DNA from 2 places in the Bradyrhizobium sp. USDA 3315 genome. Region 2 is predicted to be linked to the other one. Evidence: predicted binding sites of a transcription regulator. Region 2 holds the regulator's gene; the other holds the start of a gene.

Region 1 (4,418 bases), 600 kb from region 2:
TCGTCGACGCGCAGGACGCGTCGCCCGACGTGATCTACGAGACCATGGAGGCACCGCCGGTGCAGCGGATCGAACGGCGCTACTCGCTGGACGAGATCCGCTACAGCCCCAATGTCCGCATGCAGATGCCGAGCATCGACGTCAACACGATCAACTTCGACTCCGGATCGTGGACCATCCCACCGGACCAGGCGGCGAGGCTGCAGGTGATCGCCGACGGCCTCAACCGAGCCATCCAGCGCAACCCGCGCGAGGTGTTCCTGATCGAGGGCCACACGGATGCGACCGGCAACGACACCGACAATCTGTCACTGTCGGACCGCCGTGCGCAATCCGCCGCCGAGCTCTTGACGCAGCAGTTCGGTGTGCCGGCTGAGAACCTGACCTCGCAGGGCTATGGCTCTCAATATCCGAAGGAGCAGACCGACGGACCGAGCCGCATCAACCGGCGCGTCACCGTCCGCCGCATCACCCCGCTGCTCAACGGCGGCACCGCCTCGGCCGCGCCGCCGCGCTGAGCCGGCGCGACATCACGATACGAAATGGCCGGGAGCGATCCCGGCCATTTTTGTTTGTTCTCCTTCCCCCTGAAAGGGGGAAGGTCGGGATGGGGGTCAGCCGCAGGTGACGGTGGCTGCGGAGAGAGCAGATCCCCACCCGCTTTGCTCTGGCGAGCAAAGCGACCTCCCCTTTTCAAGGGGAGGTTGGAGAAGCGTCGCCCCCGCAAGCGGGAGAGGTACAGCGGGTATGCTGATCGACCCAATCTCATCATTCGTTACTTCCCCGCACCCAGTCCCAGCGCCTCGACCATCACGCGGAACACTTCGGTGTTGTCCATCGAGCCGTGGACGCGCTCGCTGCCCGGGCCCGTCGCGGTGAGAATGACGTCCTCGCCGGAATGCACGCTGGCGCCGATCATCGCCGGCAGATTGCCGAAGCGCAGCACGACGCCGGGGACATCCTTGTACTTGTCATTGGCCTTGAACGTGTCGGGCTGGTCGCCCTTCACGGTCGGCTCGTTCGGATCGTCGAGTTTCGGGCGGAACGTCTCGTAGTGATCCGGCAGGCTGGCGGAGAAGATTGCAAGCCGCCGGCTGACATCGACCCTTGACGGATAACCTTCGGCGTCCGGCGCCGGATAATTCGGGAACCCGGCTTTCTCGTAGACACCGACGCGCTCGCGCAGCGGCACGTTGGGTGTCGCCGCCATGTCGTCATTGATGGTGCCGACCAGGCTGTTCGGATGGTTGTGATCGGCCACGACCAGGATCAGCGTGTCGTCGTTGCGCGCTTTCGCCCAGTCCTTTGCCAGCCGCACCGCATTGTCGAGCATGATGGTGTCGTAGACCGCGCGCTCCATGTCGAGCAGATGGGCGTATTTGTCGATCAGGCCGGACTCGACCATCAGGAAGAAACCGGCCTCGTGCTTCGACAGCACCGTGAGCGCGGCCTGGACCTGCTCGGTCAGGTCCGGCTGTTCGGGGAATTTCCTGACGCCGCCGCCCCTCAGGAACTTGCGGTCGAGCGCGCCGTCCATGTTGCCGGCGGCGAACAGGCCGAGCAGTTGGCGGGTGTCCGGTTTGGCCGCGAGCGTGGCGAGTTCGCCTGCGGTCGTCGCGACCGGATAGCCGGCGTCGCGGAAGCGCGCGAGATAGTCGACATCGTCCTTGCGTTTCGATCCGGACGCGGATTGCGGCAGGAAGTTCGCGGAGCCGCCGCCCATCAGCACGTCGGGCTTCGCGTCGAAATATTGCGCGACGATCGCGTCATAGGCGGCGCGGCGGCGGATATGCGCAACCATCGCCGCCGGGGTCGCATCCTCGACCTCGGTGTTGGTGACGATGCCGACCGCGAGGCCCGCCCGGCGCTTGGCGAGGCTCGCGATGGTCTCGACCCTGGGATCGTCGAGCGGATCGGGCGTGCGATCGGCGTAAACGCCGAACGCATTGACCGCGGCCTTGTGGCCGGTGGCGTAGGCGCTCGCGGCATTCGCCGAATCGGTGATGATCGAGTCCGAGCCGGCGGTCGCGACCAGCGCCATATGCGGCATGTCGTCGATCGCGAGCTTGCCGCGGCTCTTGCCCTCCGCGATTCCCTTGGAGAGGATTCGCGCGGCGACGCGATGCGACGGCGACATCCCGTCGCCGATGAACAGGATCACGTTCCTGGCCTTGCGTGCCCCGGTGTCGTAGACGGTCCAGGTCACGGTCCGGCTCTGCGTGCCGTCACTGACTTCGACGGCGACCTGCCCAGGCTTGACGAGCGAGACATCGCGCAGCAACAGCGCCGACTGCTCCCGGCCGGCCTCGTGCGCGGTGAATGTGCCGCCCTGGCCGAACACCGCGGCATAGTCCGCGCCGTTCAGCGTGACCTTGAGCTTTGCTTGATCGACCAATTCCGGAAGCTCGACCTTGAAGTCGAATTTGGCGCCGACGAGGATATCGGCGCGATCGATCGGATAGATCGTCTGGGCGAACGCCGGCGCTGCCGACAACGCCAGCGTGACGGCCATACCGGCAACTTGCTTGATCATGATCGATGCTCCGCTCTCGCGCATCATGCGCATCGGAGCGGAGGCTAGTTGCGGCGGATGACGGCGCAATGAGGCGCGCCGGGGCGTATTGCCGCAAGGGCCGGCGCGATTTCAGCGCGCCATCTGCTGCGGATCGTAGAAGAAGCGCTCTTCGACCAGCTCCTCGTCGCGCCAGGTCTGCCAGGCGACCTCCTCCATGCTGCGGACCTTGCCGTCCTTGCCGGTGAATTCGAAGCGCCAGCAGATCGCCGAATGATCGCCGTCGAGCAGGAGCGGCCCGAGCCGCGTGGTCTTGACGCCGGCGACCGCCGCCAGCACCGCCGCCTCGCGCGCCGCCAGCGCCTCGCGGCCGACCCGCCACTCGCCGTCATTCTCCTGGGTGCGGGCATCGACCGCGTAGAAGTTCCTGATCGCGCCGACATGGTCGTTGGACTCGACCGTGTCGGCGAAGGCTTGCAACGTCTTGAGCGAAGGCATAAGCACTCTCCATTTACCGACTGATAGTCGGTATTTATCGACCAAGAGTCGGTAAGTCAACTGGCGCGACTACGGAACCCGGGCTAGAGATGGATGATGGCAACCCAGGCCGAACGGCGCGAGAAAACCAGAGCCGCCATCGTCAAGGCGGCGCGGCGCATTTTTGGCGAGCGCGGCTTCGCCGCTGCGACGATGGACGACATCGCCGCCGGCGCGCGTGTCGCCAAGGGCGCGGTCTATCATCACTTCGCGACCAAGGAGGCGGTGTTCGAGGCGGTGTTCGAGCAGGTGTCGATCGACCTTGTTGCCGATCTCGACCGCATCTCGCGCGCCGAGAACGATCCGCTGGCGGCGATGGCGGCGGGCACGCAGGGCTATTTCGCGGCGTGCTCGAAAGGCCCGACCGGCCAGATCATCTTGCGCGACGGCCCCGCCGTGCTCGGCTGGGAACGCTGGCGCGAGATCGACGCCAAGCATTTCGGCGGCAAGTTTCCGCGCGCGCTGGCCGCCGCGATGGATGCCGGCGTGATCGCCAGGCAGCCGATCGAGCCCCTGGCGCGGCTGCTGCTCGGCGCGGTGACGGAGGCCGCGGTTGCGGTCTCCGCGGGGCCGGATATCGGCAAGACCGGCACCGATTACGCGCGCGCGTTCCGCTCGCTGCTGGATGCGCTCAGGATGAAGTAGGCAGGCCTCTCTCCCCACGTCGTCCCGGCGAAGGCCGGGACCCATAACCACAGGGAGGAGTCGTGGAAGCGCGCTGGAGCACCAGCGTGCTTCATAACCATGGCCGGTGGTTATGGGTCCCGGGTCGCGCTTCGCTTGCCCGGGACGACAAGGCGAGAGGGTGCCGCCTCAGTCCTTGTCGTTCTCGAGCTGGAAGATCTGCGAGCCTTCGCCGCTCGAGATGAGGCCAGCCTTGTTGTACAGGCCTAGCTTGGCGCGGGTGTCAGCAATGTCGAGGTTGCGCATCGTCAGCTGGCCGATGCGGTCGGCCGGTGTGAAGGCGGCGTCCTCGACCTTCTCCATGCTGAGCCGCTCCGGCGCATAGGTCAGGTTCGGGCTCTCGGTGTTTGATATCGAGTAGTCGTTGCCGCGGCGCAGCTCGAGCGTCACCTCGCCGGTGACGGCGCGCGCCACCCAGCGCTGCGCGGTCTCGCGCAGCATCAAGGCCTGCGAATCGAACCAGCGGCCCTGATAGAGCAAGCGGCCGAGCCGCATGCCGCTGATGCGGTACTGCTCGATCGTATCCTCGTTGTGGATGCCGGTGACGAGGCGCTCATAGGCGATGTGCAAGAGCGCCATGCCCGGCGCCTCATAGATGCCGCGGCTCTTCGCTTCGATGATGCGATTCTCGATCTGGTCGCTCATGCCGAGGCCGTGGCGGCCGCCGATCGCATTGGCCTCGAGG
Region 2 (4,418 bases):
CGACGGAAGCGAGCTTCTGCTTGAGCAGCAGCGACATCTTCTGCACATGCTCGAAGAAGCCGGGTTTCAGCATGACGTCGAGCACGGCATTGGCGGCGGCGACCGCGAGCGGATTGCCGCCGAAGGTCGAGCCGTGCGAGCCGGGCGCCATGCCGGCCGCAGCCTGCGCGGTCGCCAGCACCGCGCCGATCGGAAAACCGCCGCCGAGCGCCTTGGCCAGCGACATCACGTCCGGCGTGACGCCGGTGCGCTTGTAGGCGAACAGCTCGCCGGTGCGGCCCATGCCGGTCTGCACCTCGTCGAAGGCGAGCAGCAGGCCGTGCTCGTCACACAGCGCGCGCAGCGCCTTGAAGAACGCCTGCGGCGCCGAGCGCACGCCGCCCTCGCCCTGCACCGGCTCGATCAGGATGCCGGCGGTGTGCGGGCCGATCGCCTTCTTCACCGCCTCGATGTTGCCATGCGGCACCTGGTCGAAGCCGTCCATCGGCGGGCCGAAGCCCTCAAGATATTTCGCCGAGCCTGTCGCCGCCAGCGTGCCCAGCGTGCGGCCGTGGAAGGCGCCCTCGAAGGTGATGATGCGGTAGCGCTCGCCATGGCCCTTGGAGAAGTGATAGTGGCGGACCAGCTTGATCACGCCCTCCATCGCTTCCGCGCCGGAATTGCAGAAGAACACGAAGTCGGCAAAGCTCTGCTCGCACAGCCGCGCGGCAAGCGCCTCGCCGTCCGGGCTCTTGAACAGGTTCGACATGTGCCAGAGCTTGGTCGCCTGTTCCTGCAGCGCCTTGACCAGATGCGGATGCGCATGCCCGAGCGCGTTGACCGCGACGCCCGAGGTGAAATCGAGATAGCGGTCTCCGTTGGTTGCGATCAGCCAGGCGCCCTCACCGCGCTCGAAGCCGAGATCGACCCTGGCGAAGACGGGGAGCAGATGCGACGTGGCAGCGTTGGTCATGGCGTTCACTGACGGTTTTTAAGCCGACAATTGCCGCTGCGCCTTGACGCCAGCGCAGCAACGGCCAGCTTCGGAAAACAAAACGGCCGCCTTTGCGGGCGGCACGTGGCGGGCATTCTATGCTGCGGTCGGTAAGTGTCAATCGCTACGAAGTGGCCTTCCTGCAATGCGAAACGAGCGCAATCCGGAGCATTCCGGTGCGGTGGAAAAGCCTCATCGCGATGCTTAACTGTGTGGGAACATGTGGACGCACGACCGCGGACTCTTGCGCCAGAGTCACGCCATATTGTAGCGTTTGGCCTGTCGGGTACGACATCTCGTGCGGCGGTACTGGACCCTCTAAGTAGCCTTTGTGTCTCGCGTAAACGTTCGGGCGCAACACCGTGCCCGGCGAGGGCTAAGGGATTCTGGCCGCAGGGATATTTGTCCAGATTGGCTCGCAGCGCCGCTCCAATGATTGGCCGGCGCTACGCGAAGGGAAGAATGCGATGACTGTATTGACCTGGTCCGACGATCGCGTCGAGCAGCTGAAGAAACTCTGGGAGTCCGGCCTGTCGGCCAGCCAGATCGCGGCGGAACTTGGCAATGTGACGCGAAACGCCGTGATCGGCAAAGTGCATCGGCTCGGCCTTTCCGGCCGCGCCAAGGCACCCTCCACTGCCGCGCCGCGGCAGCGCAAGGCTCGCCCGGCCCAGCACATGATGCGGGTGGCGCGTCCGGTCTCGCGCGGCAACACCGCGCTGGCGCACGCCTTCGAGGTCGAGATGGAGCCCGATCCGATCTCCTACGACAATGTGGTGCCGATGAGCCAGCGGCTCTCGCTGCTCGAGCTCAACGAGGCCACCTGCCACTGGCCGGTCGGCGATCCCTCGAGCCCGGAATTCTTCTTCTGCGGCGGCAAGGCGCTCGCCGGCCTGCCCTATTGCGCGCATCACTCGCGCGTCGCCTACCAGCCCGCCGCCGATCGCCGCCGGCCGTCGGCGAAACCGCAGATCAAGTGAGCACTCGGGAAAACGACGGAAGACCTCAAAGACAAATCCCCGCGAAAGCGGGGATTTTTTTGTGTGACGCAGCCCGGATGGAGCCAACGGGGCGCTCGTTCGCGCGACCCGTCGGCTCCATCCGGGCTACCGCTACATCACCGGCGTCGTCCCGGCGCAGGCCGGGACCCATAACCACGAATGGGTGTTGTTAGAAAGCCGTCTGGCCGCGTGCCGATTGCGCTGGCCGCGGCGTATGGGTCCCCTGGCTTTCGCCGGGACGACGCCGTGTTGCGGTTTATGAGTGCCGCATGGCCGTTACGGCTGCGGCTCGGCCTTGGCAAAGCGGTCGTCGAGCGCGTAGCCGGCGCCGCGCACGGTGCGGATCGGATCCTGCTCGCGGCCCGGATTGAGCAGCTTGCGCAGGCGGCCGATATGCACGTCGACGGTGCGCTCATCGATGTAGATGTCGCGGCCCCAGACGCTGTCGAGCAATTGCTCGCGGCTGAACACGCGGCCGGGATGCTCGAGGAAGAATTCAAGCAGGCGATACTCGGTCGGCCCGAGATCGATCGGACGGCCCGAGCGCGCCACGCGGCGCTTCTCGCGGTCGAGCTCGATGTCGCCATAGGTCAACACGGTCGCAAGCCGCTCCGGGCTGGCTCGGCGCAAGAGGCCCTTCACCCGCGCCAGCAGCTCCGGCACCGAGAACGGCTTGACGATGTAATCGTCCGCGCCGGTGGCAAGCCCGCGCACGCGCTCGCTTTCCTCGCCGCGCGCGGTCAGCATGATGATCGGAAGCTGCTTGGTCTCGGGCCGCGCCCGCAGGCGGCGGCACAGTTCGATGCCGGACAGGCCCGGCAGCATCCAGTCCAGCACCACGAGGTCGGGAACGCGCTCCTTCAGCCTTGTATCCGCATCGTCGCCGCGCCCCACCGTCTCGACATCGTAGCCTTCCGCATCGAGATTGTAGCGCAACAGCGTCGTCAGCGCTTCCTCGTCTTCGACTACCAGAATGCGTGCGCTCATCGGTTTAAGTTCTTTCTCTGTAGTGATCCGTTGCCCAGACGCAAACCGAAACGCTTACTTCCTTGAGCATAGTCCCCGCGGAAACGATTTGTCGCGAGGATCGTCCAGTTTCGCTCTTGCCGGTTCCGTGCTTGCCGATCATGCCTCAGTTGCCCGGCACCGTGGTGGCAAAAGTGGTCATGTCGCCCTTCGGGCGCTTGTCGGTGATCTGCTGGCCCTCGATCATGTAGAACACGGTCTCGGCGATATTGGTGGCGTGATCGCCGATCCGCTCGATGTTCTTGGCGCAGAACATCAGATGGATGCAGAACGAGATGTTGCGCGGATCTTCCATCATGTAGGTGAGCAGTTCGCGGAACAGCGAGGTGCAGATCGCATCGACCTCCTCGTCGCCCTTCCAGACGTTCATCGCCGCCGGCAGGTCGTGCGCGGCATAGGCGTCGAGCACCGACTTGACCTGCGACAGCACGAGGTCGGTCATGTGCTCGAGGCCGCGGATCAACTTCAGCGGCTGGAAATCGCTCTCCAGCGCCGCGACGCGCTTGCCCATGTTCTTGGCGAGGTCGCCGATCCGCTCGAGATCGGTGGCGACGCGCATCGCGCTGACGATCTCACGCAGGTCGATCGCCATCGGCTGGCGGCGCGCGATCGTCAGCACCGCGCGCTCTTCGATGTTGCGCTGCAGATTGTCGATCTCGATGTCGGCGGCGACCACGCGCTTGCCGAGCGCGACGTCGCGACGGATCAGCGCGTCGACCGACTCGGTAATCATCCGTTCGACCAGGCCGCCCATCTCGGCGACCAGGCGGGTCAACTCCTGCAGGTCGCTGTCGAATGCCTTGGCGGTATGTTCAGAAGCCATCGCTTGTCTCCCTCAACCATGATCCCGGGGATCATGGCTTCGTGTCCTGAATTTTAGCATGACCTGATCGGAAAACCGGTTTCCACTTTTCCGGATCATGCGCCGGTCAACCGAACCGGCCGGTGATGTAGTCCTGGGTGCGCCGATCGCTCGGTGAGGTGAAGATCTTGTTGGTGTCGTCGAACTCGATCAGCTCGCCGAGATACATGAAGGCGGTCTTGTCGGAGACGCGCGCCGCCTGCTGCATGTTGTGGGTGACGATCGCGATCGTGTAGTCCTCGGAGAGCTCCTGGATCAGTTCCTCGACCTTGGCGGTCGAGATCGGGTCGAGCGCCGAGCACGGCTCGTCGAACAGGATCACCTCGGGACGCACCGCCACGGTGCGCGCGATGCACAGGCGCTGCTGCTGGCCGCCGGAGAGCGACAGGCCGGAGGCGTTCAGCTTGTCCTTGACCTCGTTCCACAGCGCGCCGCCGCGCAACGCCTTCTCGACCCGGTCGTCCATCTCGGACTTCGAGATCTTCTCGTAGAGGCGGATGCCGAAGGCGATGTTCTCGTAGATCGTCATCGGGAACGGCGTCGGCTTCTGGAACAC

The links. Region 2 encodes PhoB, which activates phosphate uptake and scavenging genes when phosphate is short. Its sites were predicted from a motif close to TGTCATNNANCTGTCAT; they were not measured.
Region 1: the regulator PhoB is predicted to act here: its motif matches at 2,591-2,607, upstream of ACVIYL_RS09930 (alkaline phosphatase).

Annotation. Positions count from the first base shown of each region.
Region 1 is NZ_JBSRYP010000001.1:2,141,958-2,146,375, reverse strand. It holds gene ACVIYL_RS09935 (OmpA family protein) at 1-518, shown strand, start outside; gene ACVIYL_RS09930 (alkaline phosphatase) at 776-2,533, opposite strand; gene ACVIYL_RS09925 (nuclear transport factor 2 family protein) at 2,645-3,010, opposite strand; gene ACVIYL_RS09920 (TetR/AcrR family transcriptional regulator) at 3,107-3,694, shown strand; gene argG (argininosuccinate synthase) at 3,863-4,418, opposite strand, start outside.
Region 2 is NZ_JBSRYP010000001.1:2,746,752-2,751,169, reverse strand. It holds gene ACVIYL_RS12585 (acetylornithine transaminase) at 1-952, opposite strand, end outside; gene ACVIYL_RS12580 (GcrA family cell cycle regulator) at 1,441-1,953, shown strand; gene phoB (phosphate regulon transcriptional regulator PhoB) at 2,251-2,961, opposite strand; gene phoU (phosphate signaling complex protein PhoU) at 3,107-3,823, opposite strand; gene pstB (phosphate ABC transporter ATP-binding protein PstB) at 3,930-4,418, opposite strand, start outside.